2 linked regions of the Archangium violaceum genome follow. The main gene of each other region encodes a partner of the protein of the gene in region 2 in a complex. Links are inferred from orthologs where the notes say so. Each region holds a gene or a part of one and is shown on either strand. Other genes may lie near its edges.

The links.
Region 1: holB (region 2) and dnaX share a complex: the UniProt entries of both Bacillus subtilis proteins name them as parts of the DNA clamp loading complex. The link is inferred for Archangium violaceum from one-to-one orthologs.

The regions. Positions count from the first base shown.
Region 1 is NZ_CP069338.1:12,501,147-12,516,089, reverse strand. The notes cover bases 11,522-14,386. They hold dnaX (DNA polymerase III subunit gamma/tau), read right to left. Parts: upstream 13,631-14,386; coding sequence 12,413-13,630; downstream 11,522-12,412. Other genes in these bases: JQX13_RS52835 (glycosyltransferase family 39 protein), read left to right, coding at 13,812-14,386; JQX13_RS52845 (DNA polymerase III subunit gamma/tau), read right to left, coding at 11,522-12,231. Also shown: JQX13_RS52895 (tetratricopeptide repeat protein), read right to left, coding at 1-553; JQX13_RS52890 (tetratricopeptide repeat protein), read right to left, coding at 554-2,920; JQX13_RS52885 (dihydrolipoamide acetyltransferase), read right to left, coding at 2,931-3,695; gliding-motility regulator Ras-like GTPase MglA, read right to left, coding at 3,742-4,329; gliding-motility regulator GTPase-activating protein MglB, read right to left, coding at 4,341-4,820; JQX13_RS52870 (MSCRAMM family protein), read left to right, coding at 5,070-6,665; JQX13_RS52865 (FecR domain-containing protein), read left to right, coding at 6,662-8,632; JQX13_RS52860 (protein kinase domain-containing protein), read left to right, coding at 8,641-10,413; recombination mediator RecR, read right to left, coding at 10,424-11,017; JQX13_RS52850 (YbaB/EbfC family nucleoid-associated protein), read right to left, coding at 11,024-11,341; more of JQX13_RS52845, read right to left, coding at 11,428-11,521; more of JQX13_RS52835, read left to right, coding at 14,387-14,943. UniProt on the Bacillus subtilis protein: Part of the beta sliding clamp loading complex, which hydrolyzes ATP to load the beta clamp onto primed DNA to form the DNA replication pre-initiation complex.
Region 2 is NZ_CP069338.1:11,592,694-11,607,530, forward strand. The notes cover bases 2,557-5,315. They hold holB (DNA polymerase III subunit delta'), read right to left. Parts: upstream 4,571-5,315; coding sequence 3,542-4,570; downstream 2,557-3,541. Other genes in these bases: holA (DNA polymerase III subunit delta), read right to left, coding at 2,557-3,545; JQX13_RS48920 (TIGR02757 family protein), read right to left, coding at 4,610-5,315. In the rest of the region: JQX13_RS48890 (trans-sulfuration enzyme family protein), read right to left, coding at 1-766; JQX13_RS48895 (Lrp/AsnC family transcriptional regulator), read left to right, coding at 816-1,355; JQX13_RS48900 (cold-shock protein), read left to right, coding at 1,548-1,751; JQX13_RS48905 (hypothetical protein), read left to right, coding at 2,037-2,219; more of holA, read right to left, coding at 2,229-2,556; more of JQX13_RS48920, read right to left, coding at 5,316-5,560; JQX13_RS48925 (epoxide hydrolase family protein), read left to right, coding at 5,690-6,862; JQX13_RS48930 (MogA/MoaB family molybdenum cofactor biosynthesis protein), read right to left, coding at 6,949-7,416; JQX13_RS48935 (Rieske (2Fe-2S) protein), read right to left, coding at 7,582-7,899; DNA polymerase/3'-5' exonuclease PolX, read left to right, coding at 8,103-9,782; JQX13_RS48945 (MXAN_2756 family trypsin-like serine endoprotease), read left to right, coding at 9,817-10,413; myxosortase MrtX, read left to right, coding at 10,410-11,132; JQX13_RS48955 (class II glutamine amidotransferase), read right to left, coding at 11,133-11,966; molecular chaperone DnaK, read left to right, coding at 12,180-13,799; JQX13_RS48965 (J domain-containing protein), read left to right, coding at 14,616-14,837. UniProt on the Bacillus subtilis protein: DNA polymerase III is a complex, multichain enzyme responsible for most of the replicative synthesis in bacteria.

The sequences.
Region 1 (14,943 bases), 910 kb from region 2 along the record:
GGTAGAGCGCGATGGACGGGTTGAAGTCCACCTGCGGCTCGGCGGGGGGCTCGGCGTTCTCGGGGAGGGTGCGCAGCTTCTCCTGGTGTTCGCGCATGGCGACGTTGTGCGCGTCGCTGGAGCGCTCGAAGTACAGCTCCGCCAGACGGAACATCACGTCCGGCGTGTAGCGCTGCTCGTCGGGGTAGCGCCGGAGGAACTCCTCGAAGCGCGCGATGGCTTCCTGCCGCTCCTGACGCTCCTGGACCTCCAGGTGCGAGAGCGTCTGCTCGTACGCCTCCGACAGCCGATCGCGCCGCTCCTGGTACTTCTTCTCGATGAGGCGCTGCACCTCGCGCTTGTATTCGCGCGACTCCTCCTCGTAGCGCTGGACGGCCTCGCTGAGCTCCTCCAGCAGCTTCTCCTGCTCGGGCGTGCGGCCCAGGCCCGCGAAGCGCGAGCGCACCGGTTGCTGCTGGGGCGCGGCGGCGGCCGGCTCGGGACGCGCCGGGTCCTGCGCGGCGGCCCGCGCGGTGGCCAACGTCAGGAGGGTGAGCAGCAGGGGGCGGCGCATCTAGTTCACATCCTTGAGGACTTCCTCGAACTCCTTCTCCAGGGAGCGCAGCTCCTCGTCCTTCTGCACGGACAGCTGCTGGATTTCTGTCGTCTTGTCCTGCTTGCGCGTGAAGGCCACGTCCACCAGCCCCACGTCCGCCTTGAGGACCAGGTCATAGAACTGCTTGCGTACCTTCTGGATGCTCTCGAAGGCGATGCGGCCCACCAGGTGGCGCGCGCTGCCCGTCACGCTGGCCACCTCCTGGTGGTAGTCCTGGAGGAGCTTCTGCTCGGCCAGCACCTTGTCGCGGATGACCCTGCCGCGCTGCTCCACCTGGGCACGCAGCACCTGCCGGGCCACCTCCACCCGGGCGCGCAGGGCGTCGGAGCGCTGGCGCGTCTCGTGGGTCCGGGCCACCAGCGCCGCGTCGTCTCCAGACAGCCGCTGCTCGGCCGCGGCCATGAGCGCGTGCTCGCGGCGCAGGGTCTCCCGGTACTGCTCGCGCAGCACGTGCTCTCCCGAGACGTAGGCGTTGGAGGAGGCGCGCTCGTCCGCCAGGCGCGAGCGCAGCCGTTGCAGCTCGTCCTGGAGCGCCCGCGCCGTCTGTTCCTCGTTGCGCAGCTGGGTGAGGAACTCCTTCTCCTCCTCGGGAGTGGCCTGGCTCTCCTCGCGCGTGTCGTCCAGCCACTTGCGCACCGCGGTGGCGATGGCGTTCATGCTCTGCAGCTCGAAGCCCAGCTGGAAGGCCTCGCGGTCCAGCTCGTCCACCCGGTCCTGCATCCGCTGCTGACGTGCCTTCAGCTCCTCCTGGTTGGTGGGAAGGGTGGCCAGGCGTTTGCCCAGGGCCTCCCGCTCGTGGCGCACGCCCTCCAGCGCGGTGCGCTCCTCGGGGGTGAGCTTGTCGCGCAGCACGTCCCCCTCCACCTGCACCAACCACTGCTCCGAGCGCACGAGCGCGCTGTCCACCGCGTCCGCCCGGAGGTAGCCCTCCTGCAATTCGGGGAACACCTCGAGGCCGCGCTCGTCCAGGGCCAGGAGGATGCGCGTGGCGATGGCCTTCGACTCCTCCACGCCCTGCTGGCTGCTGTCGATGTCCTTCTGCATCCGCAGCGCGTCCGCCACCTCCTTCTGCGTGGTGGCGAACTTGAGCGCCATCGGCGGCAGCAGCGTGGTGATGTCCAGGGTGCGCTCGTTGCGCGCCAGCAGGTTGTCGAAGTACGCGATGGGGTCCTGGTTCTCCCTCAGCAGCCCGTCCACCTGGTCGCGCACCGGCTTGTAGGTGCCGATGACGCCCTCATACGTGGAAGTGGCCTCGTCGTAGTTCCTCAGCTTGAGCTGCAGGTGTCCCTGGAGCAGGCGGGCCTCGGGGGCGAGGGTGGACTCGGGCCCCACCAGCAGGAGCATGTCCGTGGCGTTCTTCGCCTTCGCGAAGTCCCCCTTCTTCACGTGCACCCAGGCCATCTCGTAGAGCGAATCCACGAAGGACTCGCTCTCGCGCGGAACCTCCGCGTAGCGGTCGAGCGCCTCGTCGTAGCGGCCCAGCTCGTAGAGCAGCCGCGCCAGCGAAAGACTGGCCAGCTCCTTCAGGCGCACGAGCTCCGGCTGCTCGGGCGTGCCGGCCGCCAGGGGGCGGAACTGCTCCACGGCGCCCGCGTAGTCGCCGGCCTGCACGGACAGCACACCCAGGAAGTACGCGCTCTGCTTCTGGAAGCGTCCACCGGCCGTCCGGGCCAGCGGCTCGAAGGCGGCTCGGGCCCGCTCCCGCCGCTGGTCATCCGGCAGGTCCGTCCGCTTGAAGAGCCACTTGGCGTAGACGTACTCGAGCTCCGGAGGCAGCTGGCCGCCCGACAGGCTCCGGGCCCGTTCGATGTACTCGTCGAGTCCCGTGAACTGGTTGAGCCGACTGGCGACCTCCAGGTAGCGCACGAGCGCTTCCCGGTAGTGGCTCGTGTGGGGGAGCGTGAGCAGCTCGCGCAGGTAGATGCGCGCGGCGATGTAGTTCTGCTGCTGGTAGAGCGAGTCCGAGAGGTAGAAGAGCGCGTCCGGGTAGCGCGGGTTGTCGCGGAACCGGGGGTCTCCCACCAGGTCGTAGAAGAGCACCGACGCGGCGGGCCAGTCGCCCAGCAGGTATTGAATCTCCCCGTCGGAGAAGCGCCGCAGCTGCATCTCCGTCTCACCGGGCTCGGGACGCTGGGTGTACTGCGTCTCGACGAAGCGGAGGTTCTCCTCGGCCGCCTGGAGCTGACCGGACACCTGCTGCAGGCGCGAGGACAGCTCCTTGACGGAGGGGCGGGAGACGGGCGAGGCCTCCGCGGCATGCGCGGAACCAGGAGCCACGAGCGTGGCCGCCGCGAGCAGCAGGGCATGGAGGCGCGACGTACCCAAGGCCGGCCCTCTACTTCGTTTCGGTGGGGGCCGTGGCGGCGGGAGCCGGTGGGGCGGCGTCCGAGGCGGGCGCCGTCTTCTGCTTCCCCGCGTCGCGTGCCGACTCGATGTCGTAGCGTACCGCGGGACGATCCTGCAGGTCCGTGGTCAGGCCCCCCTTCTCGAACCCCACCACGCGCACGGTCGTCACCTTCCCCGGCTCCGCGTTGAAGGTGTAGCTGGATTGCACCTTGAAGCGGTAGCCCTCGAGGTAGCTGAACAGCCCGTAGCCATGGCCCCGGTAGACGAGCCGCACGGCGACCTGGTGCTGGCCCGGCACGATGCGGCCGTTGAAGATCTCCAGCTCCGGGCGGCCGGTCAGGTCCCCGTCCTCGTCCGTGCGGGTGAAGATGGGCGCGCCGTCCAGCGCGTACGCCACCGACTCCAGCACGAACGAGTCTCCCATCTCGTTGCGGTGGACGAGCACCGCGCGCGCTCCGGTGGAGAGGTCTCCGCCCAGCACCGTCTCCTGCAGCACCTGCAGGCGCGCCTTGGAGCGGAAGACCTTCTCCTTCAGGTCGACGACCTGCTCCTCGAGCGTCCTCACCCGGGTGTTGAAGGCCTCGTCGGCCGTCTGGGCCTGGGTGTTGGCGGGAGCGGGCGCCGGGGCCGCGGGGGTGGGCGAAGCGGGCTGTGGCGTGGCAACGGCACCAGGGCCCTGCTGCGCGAACGCAGGGGCCCACAGGGCCGTGCCGACCAGCGCCAGCACTCGGAGGATGGAGGTTGCGGAGCGCACGAAGGAGCGACCTCGTCTGGGGCGGACCCGAGGGCCCGCCACGTGCCTAGCCGCCCTTCTTCAACTCCGTCAACACCAGCTTGGCCACGGCCTTGAGCGTGTCGAAGACGCCCACGCCGGTGGGGGCGACCGCCTGGTACTCGGGGATGTTGCGCGGGTTGAGCGCCTTGCGCATCTCCTCCACGGTCACCGCGTTGGGTAGGTCACGCTTGTTGTACTGGATGACGTAGGGGATCTTGTTCAGATCGTAGCCCTGCTCGGCCAGGTTGACGCGGAGGTTCTCCAACGACTCCATGTTGGCCTCCATGCGCTCCACCTGGCTGTCGGCCACGAACACCACGCCGTCCACGCCCTTGAGGATGAGCTTGCGGCTGGCGTCGTAGAAGACCTGACCCGGCACCGTGTAGAGGTGGAAGCGCGTCTTGAAGCCGCGGATCTCACCCAGCGACAGCGGGAGGAAGTCGAAGAAGAGCGTGCGATCCGTCTCGGTGGAGAGCGAGATGAGCTTGCCCTTCGTTTCCGCGGCGGTCTTGTTGTAGATGTACTGCAGGTTCGTCGTCTTCCCGCACAACCCGGGACCGTAGTAGACGATCTTGCAGTTGATTTCGCGAGACGAGTAGTTGATGAAGGACATGGCTTCCCGGGTTACTCGCTGAAGAGGTTGTCGATATCGTCGTCGGAAATCTCGGCGAACGGCGAGCCGACCCCGGGACCATCCGTCTTCTTCACCAGACTCTCGAAGATCTTGGTCAGCTCGTCGCTGGCCTTCTTGATGCGCAGGCGCACCAGACCGAGACTGGTCCGATTGTCGAAGATGACGACCAGGACCACCCGGCTTCCGACGATGGTCATGTAGAGCGAGTCCTTGGCCCCCTCGTGGAACTGGTGGGGGAACTCGTTCTCGCCAATCAACTTCGCGAGGCCGCCCATCGCCGCCACGTTACCGGCCGTCAGCGAGGCCAGCGAGGTGGTGTCGATGTTCTGCGTCTGTCCCGCGGAGGAGATGAGCTGGCCGTTCTTGTCGACGAGGAACACCACCTTCGCGTTCGCGTCCTTGGTCAGCCGGTCGCAAACCGCGTTGATCTTGGTGAACTCCTCTTCGTACATCACCAATTGCGTGCCCATGGGCGTTTACGCTCCTAAGCGTCTCGCTCGACCTTGTACTTCCGCGGCCCCCGAGGGTTCCCCGTAGGTTTCCGGAATGAATTTCGGAGGTTAGGTGCGGCGCTCCCGACCGGGGGAGCTTTAGCAAAGCCCTTCCAACCCGGCAAGAAGCCACCGCCTTCCGTGGAAGCCCGTGCTCCGGGGGCTGGCGTGCAGGCACGTGCCCACAGTGGTTGCCTGCTCAGGTCCGGCGAGAGTAGGGAGGCGGTCATGCGAGGGGGGACCATCCAGGGCATGGGACCACGGATTTCCATGCGCTTCCAGTTTCCGGGGGCCCTGTCGGGTATTCACTATACTCCGGCCGTGCCGGTTCGCTCGCCCACCTTTTTATCCGCCCTCCTACTTGTGCTCACCCTGCTGGGGCCGATCAGCGCCTCGGCGGGGTCCGAGGACGCGGAGTGGGGTTCGCTGCGACTGCGCTACGGGCTGGCCTTCCGCGAGGGCGCGCAGGAGTCCGTGCCGGCGGTGACGTACGGGGGCCTGACGCCCAATGACGTGGCGCTGTGGGCCGCGGTGTTCGGCGGGGGGTGGTGGGGGGCGTGGGCCGGCGTGCAGCGCGAGGGCCTCGGCTTCTCCCGGGAGACGGAGCTCATCACGAGCGGCGGCCTGCTGCGGGCCTCGGTGGGGCCGGCGGCGCGTGTCTTCCTGGGGCCGGTGCGTGCCGAGCTGAGCGCCGGTTACGGCTTCGCGCAGCTGCCGGCGTTCTCCGGCTCGGGACAGGTGCGGCTCGTGCCCACGGTGCGCCATGCCGCGCTGGTGGGAGCCCGCGTCCTCGTGCCTCTGCCCGGGCATCTGCGCGTGGAGGTGCGCGGCGAGGTGCCCGTGGCACTCGGCTCCACGTCGAGTGGCTTCGCGGCTGGTGGCGCGTTGCTCGTCCCGGTGGTTCGGCGGGACGGGTGGGGTGGGGCGCTGGTGCTCGACTATCAGTATGTGCGCGACGTGCTGACGAGCGCGGAGGGGTGGACGTCCCGACAGGTCATCAGCCGCGCGGGAGTGGCCCTCGAGCTCTCCCTGGGGGGTGGGGATGTCCGCGCGCGGCCGGAGACGGGCGAGCTCTTCCTGTCGGTGGTGGACGCGGACTCCGGCAAGGCCCTGCCCGAGGCCCGGGTGGTGTTGACGGCGGAGGGGGTGGATCAGGCGCCCCGCGTGGCCGGCCTGGACGGGCGGTTGCCGGGTGTGGTGCTGCCTCCGGGCGAGGTGCTCGCGCGGGTGAGCGTGGGTGGCTATCTGCCCGCGGAGGAGCGCTTCACGGTGACGAGCGGTGGGCGCGAGGAGCGGGTGGTGCGCGTGCGCCAGGAGCCGCGCGTGGGCTCCCTGCTCGTGACCGTGGTGGACTCGCGCGGTGGGAAGCCCCTTCCGGGCGCGGCCGTGTCCGTGGGGGGAACCGAGGTGCTCACCGACGCGGAGGGTCGAGCCCGCGTGGAGGGACTCACCCCGGGTCCGCTGTCAGTGGATATCTCCGCCGAGGGTTTTCGAGCCACCCAGGAGGCCGTGGTCATCGTCGCCGGAACGGAGACGGGGTTGCCCGTGTCACTGGCCTCCAGGCAAAAAGCAGCGCTCGCCACCCTGTCGGGACAGGTACGAAGCGTGCGGCGGGGCAGGCCGCTCCGGGCCTGGCTGATCATTCCGGAGGCGAAGCTCCGCCGCCGCACGGATGCCCGGGGGTCTTTCCAGGTCCAGCTCAAGCAAGGTAGGTATCGTCTCGTCTTCTCGGCTCCCGGGCACCTGTCCCAGACCAAGGTCGTCACCGTGCAGGACGGCGAACAAGCCATCTTCAACGTCGATCTCTTCCCCAAGAACCGGTGAGCACCCTCCGCCCTCGACTCCTGTCCGCGCTGTGCCTGCTGCTGGCCACTGGCTGCGGGGAGGAAGAGCCATTGCCTCGCGCACCCGCTCCCTCCGCCGAGGTGGAGAAGCCAGCACGGGCGCAGGTGGTGGACGCGGGCGTGGTGGAGCTCGCGCGGCTCACGACGGTGACGGGCGAGGTGCGGCTCGAGCGCGGAGGGAAGCAGGCGCCCGCGGAGCGGGGCCCGCTGTGGCGCGGTGACGCGTTGGAGACGGGCGCGGACGGAGGCGCCACGGTGCTCTTCGCCGACGGGCGCACGGTGGAGGTGGGGCCGGAGGCGCGCTTCCTGCTCGATGAGGATGCGAGCGGCGTGGTGGTGGCGGTGTCGCGAGGCTTCGTGCTGTCTCGGGTGCCGGCGGAGCGGACGCGGGGAAAGGCGGGCCCGCGGGTACAGCTCACCGTGCTCACGCCCTTCGGCCTCACCCGCACGGGCTCGGAGGAGAGCGAGGTTCGGGTCGAGGTGGGGCAGGACGAGGGCCGTGTGGAGGTGCTGCTCGGCACCGTGGAGGTGGTGGCGAAGAACGGGAAGTCGGTGCGGGCCACGCGGGGGCAGGTGCTGTCGGTGAAGCCCGAGGGCGTGACGACGCGGGTGCTGGAGCTGGCGACCGTCCAGGTGACGGTGCATGCCGGGACGGGCCGTACGGAGTGGCGCCAGAAGGGGAGTGCCCGGTGGCGCGGGGTGGACCGCGACGGCGAGGCGCTGAAGGCCGGAGACAGCGTGCGCGCACGCCAGGGCTCGGCGTTGCTGACACTGGAGGGCTCGGAGTCCACGCTCTCGCTCGGCCCGGGGGGGGAGCTGGTGGTGGAGGGAGTGGAGCGGCGCGGCTCGACGGACGAGGCGCGGTTGGCGCTGCTCAAGGGCGAGCTGGGGCTGATGCTGGCTCCGGGCCGCGCCAGCCGGGTGGTGTTGCCAGGGCTCTCGCTGGAGAGCGACGGGGCGGCGCGGCTCGACGTCCGGCGCACCGGGGATGGCTTCACCGTGGACTCGCGCGCGGGTGACGTGACGCTGGTGCGCGGCGAGGCCCGAGAGTCCCTGCGCGCGGGCGAGCGGGCCACCGTGGCGGGAGCGGCCACCGCGCGTGTCGAGGCCGTGGAGCAGGCCCCTCTCGCGCTGTCCTCGACCGCGGGCCAGCAGGTGTTCCACAAGCGTCCGTCGGAGGTGGCCCTCACGTGGGAGGAGGCCGGCGAGGTGCGGGTGGAGGTGGCCTCGGACGCCGGGTTCAAGAAGCCGGTGCTGGCGGGTGTGGCCCGGCGCGGCTTCGTCAACGTGATGGCTCCCGTGAAGGGCTCGCTGTACTGGCGGGTGCGGCGGCCGGAAGGCGCGGAGGTGGCGCGTGGCAGTGCGTTCTTCGGTCCGGAGCGCTCCGCGAAGGGCGCGCTGGGCCGGCTGCGCAACCGCGTGCCCGAGGGGCCGGAGAAGACGACCATCTTCTTCCAGGACAAGCCCCCGGCCGTCACCTTCACCTGCCAGGCCGAGCCGGGCGCGGCGTCCTACAAGGTCGCGGTGTACCGGAGCGGCGCGCTCGGTCAGCCCGTGGCGGAGCGGTCCGCTTCCGCGCCCCAGGTGCCGCTCGAGGCGGGCGTCCTGAAGGAGGGCAGCTTCGTCTGGTCCATCACCCCGGTGGCGGCGGATGGAAGGCCGGTGCGCGGCGGGAGGATGAGCAAGCTGGAGCTCGTCTTCGACAACTCGGTGCCCACGCTCATCGTCAACGCGCCTCGGGAAGGGCAGCGGGCGGGGCGTCGCGTCCGCGTGTCCGGAGTGGCCCCGGTGGATGCGAAGCTGTTCGTGAACGGACGGCCCCTGTCCCTGGATTCGAAACACCGGTTCGATACCTGGGTATCCTCCGAGGGACGGCCGCCCCGCGTCGTATTCAAGATGTCTCGCCCCGGTGCACCGGACGTGTATTCGGTGCGCACCCTGAAGTGAGGCCCCGCATGACGACCCCCCAAGCCAGGCCGGAGACCGGAGGGAGCACCGAGGCTCAGCCCCGGCCCTATGGTCAGTACGTGCTGGTTCGCAAGCTGGCCGAGGGCGGCATGGCGGAGATCTTCCTCGCCAAGCGGCTCGGGGCGGATGGCTTCGAGCGCAACGTCGTCATCAAGCGGATGCTGGCCAACCTGTCGGGCCTGCCGGACTTCGTGGAGATGTTCCGCGACGAGGCACGGCTGGCGGCGCGGTTGGTGCACCCCAACGTGGTGCAGATCCACGAGCTGGGCTTCGCCGACGGCTGCTACTTCATCTGCATGGAGTACCTGCCGGGGGAGGACTTCTCCACCACGGTGCGCACGGCGAGCTTCCGGGGCGAGTACGTCCCCATTCCGCTGGTGCTGCGCGTGCTCGCCGACGCGGCGCGCGGTCTGCACTACGCCCACGAGTTCACCGACGAGTCGGGCCGGCGATTGAACATCGTCCACCGCGACATCTCACCCTCCAATCTGTACGTGACGTACGAGGGACAGGTGAAGGTGCTGGACTTCGGTATCGCCAAGGCCGAGTCGCGCCTGGCCCACACGCGGACCGGCGTGGTGAAGGGCAAGTACGTCTACATGGCGCCGGAGCAGGCCCGGGGCGCCGAGGTGGATCGACGCGCGGACATCTTCTCGCTGGGCGTGAGCCTCTACGAGGCCCTCACCCACGTGCGGCCCTTCGCCCGGGACAACGATCTGGCGGTGCTCAACGCGTTGATGGAGGGCGACTACCAGCCACCCCGGGCGCTGCGGCCCGAGCTGTCCCCGGAGCTGGAGGCGGTGGTCCTCAAGGCCATGTCGCATGAGCCCGCGCACCGCCACGCCACCGCCGCGGAGTTCGCCGACGACCTGGAGCGCATCCTGGCGCGCGAGCCCCAGCCGACGACCGGAGCCCACCTCGCCGCGTACCTGCGCACCAGCTTCGGAGAGCAGCGCTACGCGGAGAAGACTCGCATCCCCACGCTCGCGACGCTGGGGATGGTGGGGATCCCCGTGTCGCTGTCGTCCGGTTCCTTCCCGACGTACTCCGGGGCCACGCCCACCGCGTCCTTCGAAACCCGGACGAGTGTCGTCCCTTCGCGGTCCGGGACGGGCATCCCGACGGTCCAGCGCTCGCGTCGCGGGGGAGTCGTCGCCGCGCTCGTGGCGGGCTGCCTGCTGCTGGCGGGTGGGGCGTTCGTGGTGGGGCGCGAGCTCGCACCCGTGAGCGCTGCCACTCCGCCGCCGTCGAATCCCGTGCCTTCGGCGAGCCCCGAGGTGCCCGCCGCCGCGTCACCAGGAGCCGCCGTGGCTCCGGCCGCCGTCGCCGAGGCGCGGCCGGTCACCCCGCCGCCCGTGCCGGCGGAACCGGCTCCCACGCCAGAGGCCGTCGTGGCCGCCGCTCCGCCAGAGGTCCAGGCCGAGCCGCCACCTCCGGTGAAGGCATCGGCGCGTAAGACGACGAAGTCGCGCGTGTCACTGGAGGCCGCGGACATCCAACGCGTGGTGTCGCGCAACCGGGCGCGCATCATGACGTGCTTCGAGCAGTACAAGCGCGACCTGCCCGCGGACGAGGGGGATGTGCAGGTGCGTTTCACCATCTACTCCTCGGGCAAGGCGAACGCGGCCACGCAGGGGCCCCTGGCGAAGCGGCCCGTGGGCAGGTGTCTGGAGAAGCAGGTGGAGCGCCTGCGCTTCCCCGCGCACCGGGACAAGGAAGTGACGGTGGTGCTGCCCTTCGGCTACCGCGTCACACGGTAGCCCAGGGGTCTCACAGCTCTCGCCGGGCGCTGAGCGCCTTGGCCAGCGTGGCCTGGTCGGCGTATTCGAGGTCTCCGCCCATGGGCAGGCCCTGGGCGATGCGGCTCACGCGGATGCCCATCGGCTTGAGCAGTCGCGTGAGGTAGAGCGCGGTGGCCTCGCCCTCCACGTCCGGGTTGGTGGCGAGGATGATCTCCTCGACATGCCCGTCTCCCAGACGCGTGAGCAGCTCCTTGATGCGCAGCTGCTCGGGGCCCACGCCGTCCAGGGGCGAGAGCACACCGTGCAGCACGTGGTAGCGCCCCTTGAATTCCCGGGTGCGCTCGAGCGCCATCAGGTCCGCGAACGTCTCCACCACGCACAGGACGCGCTCGTCACGGCGGTTGTCCCGGCAGAAGCCGCACAGCTCCGCATCGGTGAGGGAGAAGCAGCGGGTGCACAGGTGCACCTTCTCCTTCACCTCGCGGATGGCCTGGGACAGCTCCTGGGCGTACTCGCCCGGAGAGCGGAGGATGTGGAACGCCAGACGCTGCGCCGTCTTCTCCCCGATGCCAGGGAGCTTCGCGAGCTGGGCGACCAGGCGGTTGAGCGGATCAGGAGTCATTCGGTATCAAGTAATGCCGGGGATCTTCACGCCGCCGGAGATCTTGCCGAGCTCGCGCTGCATCTTCTCACGGCTGCTCGCCAGGGCAGCGTTGACGCCGGCGGTGACCAGGTCCTCGAGCATGCCCAGGTCGTTGGGGTCCACGAGCGACTTGTCGATCTTGATGCTCTTGATTTCCTGCACGCAGTTGGCGACCACGGTCACCCGGCCGTCACCGGCCTTGGCCTCGACGGTCTCGTCGGCCAGCTCCTTCTTGCGCTGCTCGATCTTCTCCGTGAGCTTGTTGGCCTGACGGATGAAGTAGTTCAGGTCGATGCCGGGCATGAGCTTCCTCGTAGGACGTGCGAGCGGGCATCGGAGACCGCTCGGCTGAGTCGAAGCGCGCACCCTAGCGTCGGGCGCGCCCGTTGTCAGGGGCTCTCGTCAGGGAGGTCGTTCGTCGGGGCGGCCACCGGGCGCACGGGCTGCTCGTACACCTGGATGTGTTCGATCTCCCCCCCCAGGTACTTGAGGGTGGCCCGGAGCGCGGGATGGGAACGTACCCGGCCCTCGGCGCTCTTCTCGTACGCGGCGCGCTCCTGGGCGTCCTGCTCGGCGATGCTGATGAGACCCGTGCCCGGAGCACCCGGTACGTCCGCCGCCGACTTGTCGGCCTCGGCACAGTCCTGCACCACGAGCTTCGTGGGACGACCGAAGTGCTCGGAGAGAGCCTTCTCGACGATGGGGCGCCCGCTACTCCCGGACACCGTTGTCTTGTGGAAGCCCTGGCTCGGAGGGTAGGCGAGCGCCACCTCGCCCTCGCGGATCCACAGCAGGCGTCCGCAGGCGAGCGACTTGGCATGTCGTCCGGACGCCGTGCGCACGGTGTCCACGGCCGCGCGCCACCGCTCCTGGAGGGGTCGCCGGGGGTTGTCGCGGCCCGAGGCGGCCATGGGAGCCGCGGAGCGCGAGGCGTGGTGGACGTCGAAGGGCCGGACGGACTCGGTCTCTGGCTCCGGCTCGGCGAGAGGGACGGGCGGCTCGTCCGGGAGGCACTCGCCGGAGGCACATCCGCCGGCTGGACCCTCCTCGGCGAAGAAACGCTCGTCCTCGACGGGAGGGGGGGGCTGCGTGGGCAGGCGCACGTTCGTCACCCGCACCACGGGCTGGGCGGGGGCGGGAGCCTCGGGTGGACGCGAGACCGGGGCGGCGGGAGCGGGGCCACCTCGGGACATGCCCCACGGAGACGAGGCCGGAGCCGCGGCGGCATTGCGAGGTGCCGGGCCAGGCGGAGCGGACGCCGGACCGGGACCTCGGGCCTCCGCGAGGCGTGACGGGGCCGGAGCCGCCGCCGGAGTCACGGCGGGCTCGGGCGCGCGAGGCGCGGGGGGAGGACGGGCAGGCTCTGGCGGACGCTCAGTGGGCGCGAAAGTTGGGCGAACTGGAGCGACCTCCGGGCGCCCCAGCAGCAACCTTGCGAGCGTCATCGGAACCACCGAGTCCGGCGGCGAGGCGATCCACCCGGGCGAGGAGCTCCGGGATGGAGCCGACCGGCGAGAGCTGGATGGCCTTGAGCAGCGCCATCTCCAGCGCGAGCCGGGGCTGGGCCGCGCGCGACACGTCCCACACGCACCCGTGCACGATGTCGAAGAGGCGGGAGATCTGCGCCGGGTCCGCCTCCTTCGCCAACGCGGTGAGGGCGTTGCGCTCGGACTCGGCGAGCTCCGCGGGGGCCTCGCCCAGCGTCTTGGCCACGAAGAGGTGGCGCAGCTGCAGCGCGAGCTCCTCCGTCAGCCGCTTGAGGTCCGTACCGCGGTTGAAGACCTCCTCCACCCGCTCCAGCACGCGCTTCGCGTCCTTGCGCACCAGCGCCTCGGCGAAGTCCTGCACCACCGTGCGGTCGATGGCGCCCAGCGCGTCGGCCACGGCCTCGTTGGTGGGCTCGGCGCCACAGGCGGAGAAGATCTGATCCAGGAGGCTGAGCGCGTCGCGCATGCCGCCCTCGGACTGGCGTACCACCATGGAGAGCGCGGTCTCCGAGATGGCCACCTTCTCCTGCTCGCAGATGTACTTCAGCCGCTCGAGCATCACCTTCGCGGGGATGCGCCGGAAGTTGTGCCGCTGGCAGCGCGAGAGGATGGTGTCCGGGAGCTTGTGCGCCTCGGTGGTCGCGAAGATGAACTTCACGTGCCCGGGCGGCTCCTCCAGCGTCTTCAGGAGCGCGTTGAACGCCGCCCCCGAGAGCATGTGGACCTCGTCGATGATGTAGATCTTGTGCCGGTCGCGCTGCGGCAGGTACTTGGCGTTCTCGCGAATCTCGCGGACGTTCTCCACGCCGTTGTTGGAGGCACCGTCGATCTCCGCCACGTCCACCGAGGTGCCCGCGGCGATCTCCGTGCAGGCCTGGCAGACGCCGCAGGGATTCGAGGTGGGCCCCTTCTCGCAGTTGAGTGCCTTGGCGAGCAGGCGGGCGGCGGTCGTCTTGCCCACGCCTCTCGGGCCGCAGAACAGGTAGGCGTGCGCCACCCGGTTCATCTTGATGGCGTTGGCGACCGTCCGGACCACGTGCTCCTGGCCGGTCATGTCGTCGAAGGTCTGCGGGCGCCATTTACGGGCGAGGACGAGGTAGCTCATGGGGGGCCGGAATCTAACCACGTAGAACACGCGAGCGCACGAGTTCCATGCGCTGGCCGCTCTACTTTTGAAGTCCTCCCCAGGGAGTCCAGGAAGGGGATGCCAGGAGTCGGGTGCTTCACTCGGCGTCCGATCGCGGCCGGCGTCGTCCATTCGTCGTCTATTGTTGGAACCCGTTCAGATGACCGTGCCCGCGCCCCTTTCCGCTCCTCCGCCCTCCGTCGCTCCCGTTCCCGGGTCGCCACCCACCGTGGCGCGCCGGCGCTGGTCGCACGTCCTGATGTTGGGCGTGGTGGGGCTCGTGCCCGCTGTCGTCGCGGTGGTGCAGCTCGGCCGCATCCACCCGGACGAGGTGTACCAGCTGCTCGAGCCGGCCTGGTTCCGTGCGCATGGCTACGGGGTGCTGGCCTGGGAGTGGCGCGCGGGCCTGCGCAACTGGGCCCTACCCGGAGTGGCCTCGTGGCTGCTGCGGCTGGCGGACGTGCTGGGCCTCACCCATCCGGTGGCGTACCGGGGATTGCTCGCCGTTGCCCAGGCCGTGCTGCATGGGTGGATGCTGTGGTCCGTGTACCGCTTCGCCGAGCGCCGCGCCGGATCCACCGGAGCGCTGTTCTCGGCCCTGGCCGTGGGCCTCTACGGGCCGGTGATCGTCTTCGCGGGGCGGACGCTGGGTGAGTCCCTCTCCACCGCCTTCCTGGTGGTGGCCCTGGAGGCACTGGACCGCACCGAGCGGCCGGTGCGAGCGGGCCTGGTGGGGGGGTTGGCGCTGGGGCTGGCGGTGGTGGCGCGCTACGGCTCGGCGGTGGTGGTGCTGGCGGCGCTCCTCTGGCTGATGGTGGAGCGGCGCTGGCGGGTGCTCGCCTTCACCTGTCTCGCGGGGATGGGCGTCGCGCTCGGCCTGGGCGCGCTCGATTGGGCGACGTGGGGCAAGCCCTTCCACTCCTTCATCGCCTACGTGGACTTCAACGTCCTCTCCGGGCAGGCCGCGAGGCAGTTCGGTGCTTCACCGCCGGGCTTCTACCTGGGGCCCTTCCTCTCCGGACTGCCCCTCTGGATATGGGCGGTGGCTCCCCTGGGACTGCGCTCGCTCCACCAGCGGCGCGCCGTCTCGCTGCCGCTCTCCTGCGCGGTGGCCTACCTCGCGGCGCTCACCGCCACCGCTCACAAGGAGGAACGTTTCCTCTACCCGGGACTGGTCCTCCTCGTCATGGCCGCGGCCCCATCCCTGGCCGCCTTCATGCTGAGCCGGAAGGCGGCCCGCATGCGCCAGGCGGTGGGCTCCCTGGCGTTGATGGCCACGGTGGTGAGCGGGC
Region 2 (14,837 bases):
GGAGCGTCGCGAGGCCACGGTGCAGCATGTAGCCCGCCTCGGGGTGGAGCACGCCGCCGGTGGCGATGCGCACCTGACGCAGCCGCGCCGCCCAGGCCGAACACGTGGCCACCACGCCCCCCATGACGTCACCGTGCCCACCGAGGAACTTGGTCGCGCTGTGCAGCACCAGCGCGGCCCCGTGCGCGAGCGGGTTCTGGAGCACGGGCGTGGCGAAGGTGGAGTCCACCAACACCGGAACGCTGCCCGCCTGGGCCACCACCCGCGCGATGTCGATGAGCGCCAGCGTGGGGTTGGCCGGCGTCTCGATGACGACGAGCGCCGTGTCCGGACGCAGGGCCCTGCTCACCTGGTGAGGATGCGTCCAGGTGACCTCCATGCCCAGCAGGCCACTGTCCAGCAGATGGTCCGTGCCCCCGTAGACAGGGCGGCAGGCAACCACGTGCTTGCCTCCCTGGCGCGCCGCGAGCAGCACCGCCGTCAGCGCCGCCATGCCCGAAGCGAAGGCCACCGCCTCCTCGGCCCCCTCCAGCGCCGCGAGCGCCTTCTCGAAGCGGACCACGGTGGGGTTGTGCAGCCGGGCGTAGATGGGGTTGTCGCGCAGGGGACCGCCCTGGGCGAGCGCATCGAAGCACTCGCCGATGCCTCCGAGGCCGCCCACGGGGTAGGTGGTGGAGAGATCGATGGGCGGCGCATGAACGCCGAGATCGGTCAGGTCCTCACGGCCGGAATGAACCGCACGCGTTTCGAAACCGAGCTTCCTCATCCGAATTTCCTCCTGCGAACGGGAGGCCGGAAGGAATACGCTTCCGGGCATGAAAGGAACATCGAATAGCCTGCGGAAGCACGCGGCGGAACCCGCGCTGGACCGAATCGACTTCGCCATCCTGGAGGCCTTGCAGAACAATGCTCGGCTCTCGAACAAGGAACTGGCCGCCGAGGTGGGGCTCGCGCAGTCGAGCTGCCTCGCGCGAGTGAACCGGCTGAGAGAGACCGGCGTGCTCAAGTCGTTCCACGCGGAAGTGGACGCGCGAGCGGTGGGCATCGGGCTCCAGGCGATGATCGCCGTGCGGCTCCGGCAGCACTCACGCGAGCTGGTGGAGGAGTTCCGCCGCCACGCGCTCTCCCTTCCCCAGGTGCTGGCCGTCTACCACGTGGCCGGAGCCAACGACTTCCTCGTCCACGTGGCCGTGCGGGACGCCGATCACTTGCGAGACCTGGGCATGGACGCCTTCACCACCCGCTCCGAGGTGGCCCACATGGAGACGTCCCTCATCTTCGAGTTCGTGCGGAACCCCGGGCTGCCGCTCACCCCCGAGCCCTCGCAACGGCGGACTCGAAAACCGCCTCGATGAGGGGCGGAATGGAATCCCGGAGCCGGGGGTTCCATCTCCAGCCGCCGGTCACGGGGTCACTTTTCGGAGAGATTCGGAGAAGGTCCCCCTAGGCACGCGCCTCGAAACGTGACACACGGCAATGGTCGCCCCCCACAAGGAAGCGGCCTCCGGCTCAGCTCATTGAGACCGGACAAGAAAGAAGACGAGTAAATGGCAACTGGTAATGTGAAGTGGTTCAACGACGCGAAGGGTTTTGGATTCATCACGCAGGACGGCGGGGGCGAGGATCTCTTCTGCCACCACAGCGCGATCCAGACCCAGGGCTTCCGCTCCCTCCAGGAAGGGCAGAAGGTCGAGTTCGACGTCGCCCGTGGCCCCAAGGGCCTGCAGGCGCAGAACGTCCGCCCCGCCTGACGCGCCGTCAGAACCGGCACCCGGCCCAGTCTCCTCGCGAGGTTGGGCCTTTTTCATTTCCGGACACCCAGGCCCAACGGGATGACATCTCCGGGCCCGGTGATTACATCTGGAGCCCACCGCGCTCCGTTCCGGGAGCGCTACCGCCATGGGTTCCAACGAGGAGAGGCGGCTCGGCTTCCTCGTCGGACCAGCGGGCGCGATTCCATGCGCATCAGCACGGTTTCTCGGATCCGGTCTCTGGGAGGAGACGGATCTTTCTAGAACTCATTCCCTCGGAGTCTCATGACAGTCACATTCAACAAGAGGCAAAAGGAACGGGCGCGTCAGGAGCGCAATCAGGAGAAGGAAGCCCGGCGTGAGGAGCGCAAGCGGCTCAAGGCCGAGCGGCCCAAGGGCGAGGAGGGCGGACTGGATCCCGACATCGCCCACATCATCCCGGGGCCCCAGCCGCCGCTGGAGCACTGAGCACGGCCGTCAGGCGCTCCCGCAGACGGTCCAGAGCAGCCGCTCGATGACGAGCTTGCTGCTCGCGGACGACTTGAGCGCCAGGTCCGCATCGGCGCACGCCACCAGCGCATCGAGCAACTCTCGCCGCTTGTAGCGTGCGGCCCCCTGCATCGCGAGGAACGCCGCGTACGGGTGAGGGGCCTTGCCCTTCGCCGCCTTGGCCTCCTCCTCGATCCTCGGGAACACGCGCGCCTTGAAGTCCGGGAACGAGCGCGGCAGCGAGCCTCCCGCGAACTTCTCCAGCCGCTCGTGGTTCTCCAGCATACCGCGCGTGATGGAAGCCACCGCGCCCAGCAACTGGAGCCCGTGCACCCCCTGCCCCATCGCGTCCAACGTGTAGTCCAGCGCCGCCTTGAGGTTGCGGTTCTGCAGGGCCTCGGACAGCTCGAAGAACTCCTCCTCTCGCGTGTGGGCCACCAGCAGCGCCACGTCCGCGGCCTCGATCGTCGAGCCCTCCGCGTACGTCGCCAGCTTCTCCAGCTCCGACTGCAGGAGCCGCACGTTGCCGCCGACGCGCTCCTTGAGCTGCTCCGCGGCGCCCTTCCCCAGCTTCTTCTTGAAGGGCCGGAGGAACTCCTCGGCGAGTGGCTCGAGCTCGAAGTCCTTGTGGCGTGCCGCCACCTTGCGCTCGACCACCCGTCCCTTCTCCGCCGCGAGCTTCACCAGCGGGTTCTTCGCGTCCACCTCCGAGGCCGCCAACACCAGCGCATGCCCCGGCGGCACGCCCTTCTGGAACAGCTCCAGCAGCGCGCTCGCGTCCCCCTCGGGCGCGGTGATGCGCTCCTCGCGGCAGAACGCGGCCACTTCCTTGAGGAAGGCCAGGTCCGCCTCGGCCAGCTCGACGTTCAGCTCGTCCTTCCACTGCTCCACCGACGGCGCACCCCTCGCGCCCGGGTCGAGCTGATCCACGCCCCACCCCGCCCGCGCCGCCAGCGCCAACAACCGCCGGGCGCCCTCCTTGCGCTTGCCCGCCTTCCACGCCTCGCGCGCCTTGCCCAGCGCGTCCCCGCGGCCCTTCTTCGGCGCGAGGAACTCCGGGTCGCGCACCAGCACCACCTTGCGCCCGGGGAAGAGCGGCAGCGTGGCCAGCTCCTGCGCCACCTCGCGCGGCGAGCCCGCGTCCAGCACCGCGAAGTTCAGCCCCGCGGATGCGTCCGGCAGCAGCACCTTCACCAGCTCGTCGGCGCCCCGGCGCACCAGGTACTCCTCGCCCCACAGCAGGTAGAGCGGTTGCACCTTGCCGGCCTTCGCCTCGTCCAGCACGTCCTCGATGTCCGCGCTCATCGCCCCTCCAGCAGCTCGATGAGCATCCGCTCCAGCTGCAGCCTCGGCGCCGCGTTGCGCTCCACGATGGTCGCCTTCGTCTTCTCCAGCAGCGCGTGCCGCCGGTGCAACACCGTCTCGTGCGTGCGCTCGGCCACCTCGAGCGCGAGCGGCACCATGTCCCGGTTCGCCAGCCGCGCCACGCCCGCCTTCGCCAGCGACACGTCCCGCGTCCACAGGGAGAGGATGGAGAGCGCCTGCTCCGCCAGCTCGCGCGAGGCGCCGAACGTCTCGGCCCAGCGCAGCTGCGCGCCTGGCTGTCCGGGCTTCAGCGCCTCGAAGCCGGTGATGACCTCCTTGCGCGCCGCGAGCGCGTCGAGGTCCAACGCCAGGGCCCGCCCCAGACTGCCACCCGCCATCACCGCCGCCAGCTCCGCCGTCTGCGCGTCCAGCTTGCGCTCCTTCTGGAGCCGCTCGGCGACGAGCTCCACGGATAGCGGACCGAAGTACACCTTGCTGCACCGGCTGCGGATGGTGGGCAGCAGCTTGTCCGGCGCCGACGCGAGCAGGATGAGCGTGGTGTCCGCGGGCGGCTCCTCGAGCGTCTTGAGGAACGCGTTCTGCGCCTGCGGGTTCATCATGTGCGCGTCCACCACGATGGCCACCTTGCGCCTGGACTCGAGCCCGCGCAACGAGATGCGCTCCAGCAGTCCGCGGATCTGCTCCACGCGGATCTCCCGGCTGGGCGTGCCGCTGATGTCCGAGCGCCCCGCGAGCCCACGCGCCACGCGCTCGGCGTCCGGCATGAGTAGGGAGACGTCCGGGTGGGCGCCCTTGGCGATGCGGGTACACCCCGAGCAGGTGCCACAGCCCTCGTCGGGCTTTTCCGGGCAGGTGAGCGCCTGGGCGAGCCCCACGGCGGCGAGCTCCTTGCCCACGCCCTCGGGTCCGGCGAAGAGGTAGGCGTGATGAACCGCGCCGCTGCGAAGCGCCGCCTGGAGCGCGTCGATGGCGCGCGGCTGTCCGACGACCGAAGCCAACGTCATGGCGCGTGTATCCCCGCTCGCGCGGCACCCGTCAACCACTCAGCGGGTAGCCCGCCTCCTCCCCTCCGTGCCTCCGTGGGCCTTCACCGTCTTTCGCCCGACAGCACAGGCCGGAAGCAATTCGCACCGCGCGCAATTCTCCGGAACGGGCTTCGTGGGACACACGCCGCTCATGCCGTAGTGACACAGGGCGAAGTCGAAGCGCACGGGGTCCTCGGCATCGAGCGCGCGGAGCGAGGCCGTCACCTCCTCGGCGGTGCGCCAGCTCAGATCCTTGCGGCGGGTGAGGCCCAGGTGCTTGGAGATGCGGCCGATGTGCGTATCCAGGGGGATCAGCAGCGCCGAGGGACGCACGCGCTTCCAGATGCCGAGGTCCACGCCATCCGGACCGCGCACCATCCAACGCAGGAACAGGTTGAGCCGCTTGGCCGCGCCGGCCCCCAGGGGCGAGGGCAACAGGTGGTGCAGGCCGCGCTCGGGCCCGAGTGCCTCGCGCAGCGGCTCCATGGGCACGTCGCGCAGGGCCGAGGTGAAGGCGTCCAGCGCCCCATGCCAGGAGCCACGCGCTTCCAGTCCCCGGACGAAGAGCGCCTCCAGGCTCCCGAGCTCGCGCAACGCGCGGCCCATGCCCAGCAGCAGCACCGCCACGTCCGTGCCCACGTTGAAGCGGTAGACGAACCCGTCGAGCAGCTCACGCGCTCCGGCCACGTCCAGCTCGCGCACGAAGGCCGCGGGAGACGGGCCCATGCGCTTCAACAACGCATCCACCTTGGGCCGGAAGAGGTCCGCGCGCCCGTAGGCCAGCGCCGCCGCCAGCAGCGCGCTCACCTCGATGTCTCTCGGGTTCTCATAACGGTGGGGGAACTCCAGGGGATCGAAGGCGATGCGTGCCCGGCTGTCGGTGGAGGCCAGGAAGGCATCCAGACAGGGGCGCAGGCGCTCGGCCTCGAGCGGGGTCAGCCCTGTGTTTCCTTTCGTTTGCCGGGCCATCGTTCTGTGAACTCCATGCACTCCGTAGCATGGAGCAACCCGCTTCGCCTCGAAGTTCATCCTTCCCTTGAAGCGAGCCCGACCTAGGTTCCCCTCCGCGGATCCAACCCCTCGCAGAGGTGCCCCAGCATGAAAACGGAACGCTTCACGGTCTCCATCCCCGATCACGTCCTCGAGGATCTCCGCCAGCGCCTGGCGCGGACACGGTGGCCGGGCGACTTCGCCAACGACGAATGGACCTACGGCACCCAGCAGAAGTACCTCGTCGAGCTCATGCGCTACTGGGAGAAGGACTTCGACTGGCGCGCCCAGGAGCGGGCCATCAACGCCTTCAACCACTACCGCACACGGCTCGACGGCATCCCCATCCACTTCATCCACGAACGGGGCCAGGGACCGAGCCCGATTCCGCTCATACTGACGCACGGCTGGCCCTGGACGTTCTGGGACATGAACAAGCTCATCCGGCCCCTGACCCATCCGGCCGAGTTCGGCGGGAGCCCGGAGGACGCCTTCGACGTGGTGATTCCCTCGGTGCCCGGCTACGGGTTTTCCACCCCCCTGACGAAGACGGGAATCAGCTTCGTGGAGACGGCGGACCTGTGGGTCCAGCTCATGGAGGGGCTCGGCTACTCGCGCTTCGGCTCACACGGAAGCGACATCGGCGCGTTCGTTTCCGCACAGCTCGGCCACAAGTACGCGGACCGGATGATCGGCATCCACACGACCTTCCCGCTGCCCCTCGACGCCTGCACCGACGGCCACCCGCCGCCCTCCGAGTACGGCCCCGACGAACAGGAAGCACTCCAGCGAACCCTTCACTTCATGAAGGAAGGCATCGGCTACGTCGGCATCCAGAACACCCGGCCCCAGACGCTCGCGTATGGCATGCACGACTCGCCCGTGGGCATGTCCGCGTGGCTGCTGGACAAGCGCAAGACCTGGAGCGACTGCGACGGTGACGTGGAGAAGGTCTTCTCCAAGGACGAGCTGCTCACGGTGATGACGCTCTACTGGGTCACCGAGAGCTTCGGCACCGCCGCGCGCTTCTACTACGCGAACGCGCACCAGCGCTGGCGGCCCTCGCACTCGCGCACGCCCGTGGTCGAGGCCCCCACGGGCGTGGTCATCATGCCCAAGGACGTCGTGCAGATGCCGCGACGCTGGGTCGAGCGGTACTACAACGTCCAGCGCTGGACCGATGCACCTTCCGGAGGTCACTTCGCCTCCGTGGAGAAGCCCGGATTGCTGCTCGAGGAGATCCGGGCCTTCTTCCGGCCGCTGCGCAAGCAGCTGCGCTGATCAGGAGAAGAGGATGGGGTTGCGGTTGCGGCCGTGGGGCGCCTTGTCCAGGTCGCCCTTCTCGCGGTGGCTGTCGAGCTCGGCCTTCAGCGCGTCAGCTCGCGCACCGCGTGGCCCAGCTCGGGGAGGATGAGCTTCTGCAACCCGAGCCGCACCGCCTGCGGCGAGCCCGGGAGCGCGAAGAGGATCATCCCCTGGTACGTGCCCGCCGTCGCCCGGGACATCATCGCCGCGCTGCCGATCTCCTTGAACGACAGCATCCGGAACAGCTCGCCGAAGCCGGGCAGCGTCTTCTCGAACAGCCCCTGCAGCGTCTCCACCGTGCTGTCACGGCGGCCGATCCCCGTTCCACCGTTGAAGATCACCGCCCGCGCGCCCGCCTCCTGCGCCTCCTTCAGCGTCGCGCGGATGGCCTCGGGCTCGTCCTTGATGACCTTGTAGCCGCTCACCGAGTGCCCCTCGCCCTCGAGCAGCTCGCGCAGCACCCGCCCGCTCTCGTCCTTCGACGCGTCCCGGCTGTCCGAGCACGTCACCACGAACGCGCTCACGTGCACCGGCGCGTGCGACTTGTGCTCCGCGGCCGTCCGCGACCCGTGCTCGTGCCCGTGCTCATGGCCGTGCCCGTGGTCATGACCATGATCGTGGCCGTGGTGGTGCCCGTGACCATGCCCGTGGTCATGGTCGTGATCGTGTCCCTCGTGTCCCATCCTGGTTCCTCCCTACACGTCCTTGTCGGACAGCTCGACGAGCAGCTCCCCGTTCTCGACCTCGACCTTCACCGTGGGCTGATCGTCGCAGACGCCCGGCGAGGTCTCGTTCTTGCCCGTGTCCATGTCGAAGCCGACCTCGTGGCAGGGGCAGACGACCATGTTCCCCTCCAGGCGGCCACCGGACAGCAGGCACCCCGCGTGGTTGCACCAGTCGTCGAGCCCCTTGTAGCGCCCGTTGATCCTGGCAACGCACAGGCTGCGCTTACCCACTTCGTAGCCCCGCATCTCCTTTTCGGCGAAGTCCGCCGGTCCGAGCTTGATCTTCATCGGTTCCGTCTCTCGTAACGCTCTGGAATCAACACGGGTGCTCTTGTATCCCGACATGGCCGGGCCTGGGGAAGTCTCTCACGCGGACCTCACGTTTCCGCTCGCCTGCACCCCCATTCCGTGGGCATTAACTTCCCCCCGTGACGACTCCCGATAAAACCGCCGTGGTCCAGGTCCTCCGGGACATCTCGCTCCTCCTCCAGATGAAGGGGGAGAACCCCTTCCGCAGTCGCGCGTACGACACCGCCGCCGACCGCATCGCCGGCCTCTCCGAGGATCTCGGCGCCCTCGTGCGCGAAGGCCGCCTGCAGGAGCTCCCGGGAATCGGTCAGGCCATCGCCGACAAGGTCTCCGAGCTGCTCACCACCGGAAAGCTCGCCTATTACGACACCCTGCGCGCCGAGTTCCCCCCGGGCGTCCTGGCGCTCGTCCAGGTGCCCGACCTGGGCCCGAAGAAGGCCCTGGTCCTCGCGCGCCAGCTCGGAGTGGACGGAGTGGACGCGCTGGAGAAGGCCTGCCGCGAGGGCCGCGTGCGCCAGCTCCCGGGCTTCGGTGAGAAGAGCGAGGCCAAGATCCTCGCCGGACTCGAGCTGTACCGGCGCACCCGCACGCCCCGGCGCCTGCTCGGAGAGGTCATGCCCGTGGCCGAGCGGCTGCTCGAGTCCATCAAGACCGCGCCCGGTGTCATCCGCGCGAGCGTCGGAGGCAGCCTGCGCCGGCGCGCGGAGACGGTCGGGGACGTGGACCTCATCGCCTCGGCGCCGGATGCCAGCGCGGTGTTCGATGCCTTCTCCCGCGCGCCCGAGGTGGCCCACGTCATCGGCCGGGGCGAGAGCAAGTGCTCGGTGCGGCTGCACGAGAAGGATCTCCAGGTGGACCTGCGCGTCCTGCCGGACGAGGACTTCGCCACCGCGCTGCATCACTTCACGGGCTCCAAGGCCCACCATGTGCGGCTGCGCGGGCTCGCCCACGAGCGGGGGCTGAAGATCTCCGAGTGGGGCATCCACCGCGACGACGGCACCAAGCTGCACGTGCCCGACGAGGTCGCGCTCTACCGGCTGCTCGGCATGCAGTACATCCCGCCCGAGCTGCGCGAGGACACGGGAGAGCTAGAGGCCGCGCTCGAGGGCCGGCTGCCCGAGGATCTGATCACGATGGAGGACATCCAGGGCGCCGTGCACGCCCACAGCACCTGGTCCGACGGGAAGAACTCGCTGGAGGAGATGGCGCGCGCGGCCCAGGCACTGGGCCTGGAGTTCCTCACCGTCACCGAGCACAGCCAGGCGGCCATCTACGCCGGAGGCCTCAAGGAGGACGACCTGCGCCGCCAGTGGGACGAGATCGACCGCGTCAACGACACCGTCAAGGGCGTGCGGCTGCTCAAGGGCATCGAGGTGGACATCCTGGAGAGTGGAGCGCTCGACTACTCGGATGGCGTGCTCGAGAAGCTCGAGGTGGTCATCGGCTCCATCCACGTGCGCCACGGCATGGACGAGGAGCAGATGACGCGCCGGCTGCTGCAGGCCTTCGACAACCCGCACCTGCACATCCTCGGACACCCCACCGGGCGCCTCATCCAGAACCGGGAGCCCTACCCCGTGCGCATGGAGGCGGTGCTCGACAAGGCCGCCGAGCGGGGCGTGGTGGTGGAGGTCAACGGCAAGCCGGAGCGGTTGGACCTGAAGACCGAGCACGTGCGCATGGCGCTCCAACGCGGGGTGAAGCTGGTGGTGAGCTGTGATGCGCACAGGGCCTCGGACCTGGGCAACCTGGCCTTCGCGGTGGCCACCGCGCGCCGGGGCTGGGCCCGCCGGGGAGACATCCTCAACACCCTGCCCGCCGAGCAGTTCATCTCCACCCTCCGGAAGCAGCGAGCCGCCTGACGCGGGCCAGCACCGGTGCTAGGCTCCCCGCGCCTTGCTTCGCCGCCTGCTCCCGCTCGTCCTCCTGCTGCTCACTTCCCGCGCCTCCGCCGAGGATCGCCCCACCCTGGCCGATCTCCGGAAGGTCCTGGCCATGCACGAGCGCTCCGTGGTGAAGGTGCACGGGAGTCGCGGCACCGGTCCGGGTGTCATCGTGGGTACCGAGGGGCAGGTGCTCACCTCGGTGCGCCACGTCAGCCTGGACGCCGCGCAGGTGGAGTACGAAGGGCAGACGCTGCCGGCCACGGTGGTGCTCGCCAACGCGTACTTGAAGGTGGCGGTCGTGGCCGCGCCAACGGGTGAGTACCCCGCCGTCCCCGTGCGCGTGTCCGCCGGGAACCCCGTCGGACAGTGGCTCATCGGCGTCGTGCCCGGACGAGGCCGGAGGAAGGAAAAGCCGGCGGCGGCCCTGGCGCGCAAGGCCCCCGAGCCCTTCTTCGACGTGGACCTGGCGCTGCCCCCGGGCAGTCCCCTCTTCGACACCACCGGCCGGCTGGTGGCGGTATCGGTCCAGCGCAAGGGACGCGGCTGCCGGGCCCTGTCCCTGGAGGTCGTCCGTCAGCAGCTCAGCACGAAGGTGGCCACGCCGTGAGCGCCTCCGCGGCCACGCCCTGGCGTCCGAATGCCGTGCAGGAGGTGGTGGGCCTGTGGGGGCTGGGCTTCCTGGGCATCATCATCGCCTTCCTCCTCTTCGGAGGCTCCGGCATCCCCAAGCTGGTGGCCACGGTGGGCTTCCTCTACCTGCCGCTCATCCCCATGCGCTGGCGCGGCGAGGACTACCGCGACTATGGGCTCTCCCCGCGCACCTGGCGCGAGGACGTTCGCCTCTTCCTCATCATGAGCGCGGTGGTGTTCCCCCTCTTCTTCGGGGCCTTCGCGCTGTGGACCGAGGTGCTGCAACACCTGCCTCCGGAGCTGGCGCGCCTGCTGGCCCCCTTCCGAGGCGGCGCGCACTTCACCCCCCGGCTGCCGCCCCGCTTTGGGGAGTGGGTGGTGGACCAGCTCTTCGTGGTGGCCCTGCCGGAGGAGTTCTTCTACCGGGGCTACATGCAGGCGCGCCTGCGGGACGCCTGGCCCCACGGGCGGCGCTTCCTCGGCGTGCGGCTGGGCCCCGCCTTCTGGCTGACGGCGCTGCTCTTCGCGCTCGGCCACCTGGCCATCTTCCAGGTGTGGCGCCTGTCCGTCTTCTTCCCCGCCCTGCTCTTCGGCTGGATGCGCGAGCGCACGGGCAGCGTGGTGGGCGCCGCCCTCTTCCACGCCGCCTGCAACCTCTTCGTGCGCTTCCTCGAGGTGTCCTTCTTCGGCGTCTGACTACGGCGTCAGGTGGCGCACCCGCAGGTCCGAATCCACCGCCAGCGTGGTGCCCTCGGTCAGCTCCACCCAGCCCGCCGGGCGCTTCAGGTGCGAGGCGACCACCACCGAGTGATTGCGCCGGTGCGCCACCACGCCCGGCTTCGTGTCGGGCATGCCGGGGGTGATGCCGCACACCTCGCAGCGATCCGTGCCCTCCAGCCGCGTGTAGTACAGGGGCTGGGTGCCCAGGCGCGTGGCCACCAGGAGGTAGCCATTGGTGGCCACGAAGTTGAGCGTGGAGGTGCGCGCGGCTCCCGCCTGCGCCGAGGCCTTCGACAGCGCCCGCGCCGTGTCCGCCAGCAGCCTGCCCGCCATCTCCGCCGGCAGCCTCGGGTCATCCGAGTGCCCCGACTCCCACAGCCGCTTCAGGTAGAGCGCGAACGCCACCTCGCTGTCCGTCTCCCCGCGGATCTGCCGTTTGAGGAAGTCCGGCACCTCGTCCAGCAGCCCCGCGCGGAGGCTGGAGAAGTCCTGGAGACTCCCCTGGTGCGCGAACAGCCAACGCCGCGAGCGGAACGGCTGGGTGTTCTCCTCCAGCGACAGCCCCACGGGCAGACGCCGCCCATGGAAGAGCAGCGCCTCCGTCTCGTGCAGCGGAGCGAGCGATTCCAGGGTCAGGTCCGCGTCGCGCGGAAACCGGCGGAGGAGGACGTCGTCCTGGGCGTAGGCGCCAATACCCACGGCGTTGGACCGCCCCTCCTCTCCCTGAAGGGAGACCTGCCCCTCCAGCCGATGCAGTTCGCACCGCACCAGGTTCGGATCGGACGTCAGGACGGCCAGCACGACGGACATGAGACAAACCCCCTTGTTTCCTCCATAGATAATGCCGCCCTCCGGGCCACTCAAGCCGACCTCGCGGCCCCAGCCAGTCCTGCCAACCCCTTGAAAGGATTGGGATTTACCCAAACGGAACGTTTGACAGCCCGAGAGCGAGGTGCCTAACATCCCGGCGCCTTCCCGAGGGTTGGGATTTCAACGGCCCTCCCTGGCTACACCGGAGACGGAATGTCGGACGACATCGCGATCGGCATCGACCTGGGCACCTCCACCTCGTGTGTGTCCGTGGTGCAGGACGGTCAGCCGTTCGTCATCCCCAACGAGTGGGGAGAGACGACCCATGCCTCGTGCGTGTCCTTCCTGGAGGACGGCTCGGTGCTGGTGGGCAACGCGGCCAAGCGCAACATCATCACCAACGCCGAGTCCACGGTGTACTCGGCCAAGCGGCTCATCGGGCGCTACTACTTCTCCGACGAGGTGAAGAAGGCCCAGGCGGTGATGCCGTACCAGATCGTCGAGGGCGAGAACAACTCGGTGCGCATCGCCGTGCGCGGGCACACGTACTCGCTGCCGGAGATCTCCGCGCTCGTGCTCAAGGAGATGAAGGCCATCGCGGAGACGTACCTGGGCCGAGAGGTGACGAAGGCCGCCATCACCGTGCCCGCCTACTTCAACGACAACCAGCGCCAGGCCACCAAGGACGCGGGCCGCATCGCCGGGCTGGAGGTGCTGCGCATCCTCAACGAGCCCACCGCGGCGGCGCTCGCCTACGGCTTCGGCCGGGACGTCAACCAGCGCGTGGTGGTGTACGACCTGGGCGGCGGTACCTTCGACGTCTCCATCCTGGAGATCGGCAAGGACGTCTTCGAGGTGCTGTCCACCGCCGGTGACACCTACCTGGGCGGCGACGACTTCGACGACCGCATCATGACGTGGCTGGCGGACGACTTCATGAAGCGCACGCGCCTGGACCTGCGGCAGAACAAGTTCTGCCTGCAGATGCTCAAGGACGCGGCCGAGCGGGCGAAGATCGACGTGGGCAGCCACGGCGTGGCGGACGTGCTCTGCGAGGGCATCTGCCAGGACGCCAGCGGCAAGGTGTTGGACCTGACGGGCCGGATCACCCAGGACCAGTTCAACCGGATGGTGATGGACCTGGTGCAGCGCACCTTCAAGGTGTGCGACGAGGCGCTGCAGTCCGCGCGCATGACGGCGGCGGACATCGACGCGGTCATCCTGGTGGGTGGCCCCACGCGCCTGCCCATCATCCGCAACTCGGTGCGCCACTACTTCCAGAAGGAGCCCAAGGAGGGCATCAATCCGGACCAGGTGGTGGCCATGGGCGCGGCGCTCCAGGCCAACGCGCTGCTGGATACGGCCACGGAGACCTTCCTGGTGGACGTGACGCCGCTGTCGCTGCGCATCGGCACGGTGGGCGGCTACACCGAGAAGGTCATCGAGAAGAACACCCCGGTCCCCATCGACCGCTCGAAGACCTTCACCACCAGCCGCGACGGTCAGGAGAAGGTGAAGATCCGCGTCTACCAGGGCGAGTCCAACCGCGCCGACGAGTGCGAGATGCTGGGCGAGTTCGAGTTCTCGGGCTTCCGCATCGGCTACCGGGGCGAGGTGAAGATCGACGTGACGTTCGAGATCAACACCGACGGCCTGTTGAACGTATCGGCGACGGATCAGGAAACGGGGCAGAAGACGTCCACCACGCTCACCATGTCCTCGGGCATGTCGGAGGCGGACATCCAGCGCTCCATGCAGAGCAACAAGCAGATCCAACTCGCGGGTCATGATGGGGGTGACCTGCCCGCCGTCGCCACCAGCCGACGGAGATAGACCAGCGCGATGTCCCAGCCTCCCCAGAATGGCGCCGGTAAACCCCCCGCCCCTCCGGCACCGAGCCAGCCCGCCACACCGGGCTCCCGGGCGACTCCATCGGCCGCCGCACCCGCCGTGCCTCCGGCCCGGCCGTCCACCCCTGGCGCCCCGCCTGCTCCTGGCGCCCCGGCCCCCGTGCGTCCTCCCGTGACCGCGGCCCCGGGCCAGCCCCCGCAGCGTCCGACCGCGGCGGGAGTGCCCGCCGTGCCCTCTGGAGTCCGTCCGGCGGTGCCCGGTGCGCCCGCGACACCCGGTGCCCCGGCCGTGGCCCGTCCGCCTCCGGCACCCGGTGCGCCTCCGGCCGCGCCGTCCGGAGCCCGCCCCGCGGTGCCACCCGGCGCGCCCACGGTGCCAGGAGTGCCCCCCCCGCCTCCCGGTGCGCCCCAGGCTCAGCGCCCCATGGGGACGCCCGCCGGGACGCGCCCCACCGCGACCGCGCTCCCGAGCGTTGCGCCCACCACGCGGCCTCCCACACCCGGCGTTCCCCCGCCGCATCCGCTGACAGCGGCCCCGCCGTCCCGTCCGCCTCCCGCCCCAGCGCAGGGGGCCGTGCCGCCCGCCCCCGCTTCCGGAGCGCGCCCCGTCGTCCGGCCCACGACCTCGCTCCCGGCCGTGGCGCCTCCCGGGTCGACGCCCGTGCGTCCTCCCTCCGGAAGCAACCCGGTCCGCCCTCCGGCGCCTCCCGCCGGTGCGCTCCAGCCTCCCCCTCCCCCGCCCGCCGCGATCCAGCCGCCGCCTCCGCCGGGTGCGCCACGTCCACCGGGAGTGCCCGCCGTGGCGTCCGTGGCTCCGTCCGTCGCGCCGCTCGTGCCCCCGGTGGCGCCCATGGTGCCCGCCATCGCCCCCGCGGGGACACCGGTGCGCCCTCCGTCCGGAGCCGCCCCCGTCGTCCCGCCTCCGCCGCCCCCCGCCGCGGTCCAACCTCCGCCCCCGCCGCATCCCTCGACCGGGAAGGACCTGGACCCGACCCAGCTCGCCGAGCTGTGGGAGCGCTGC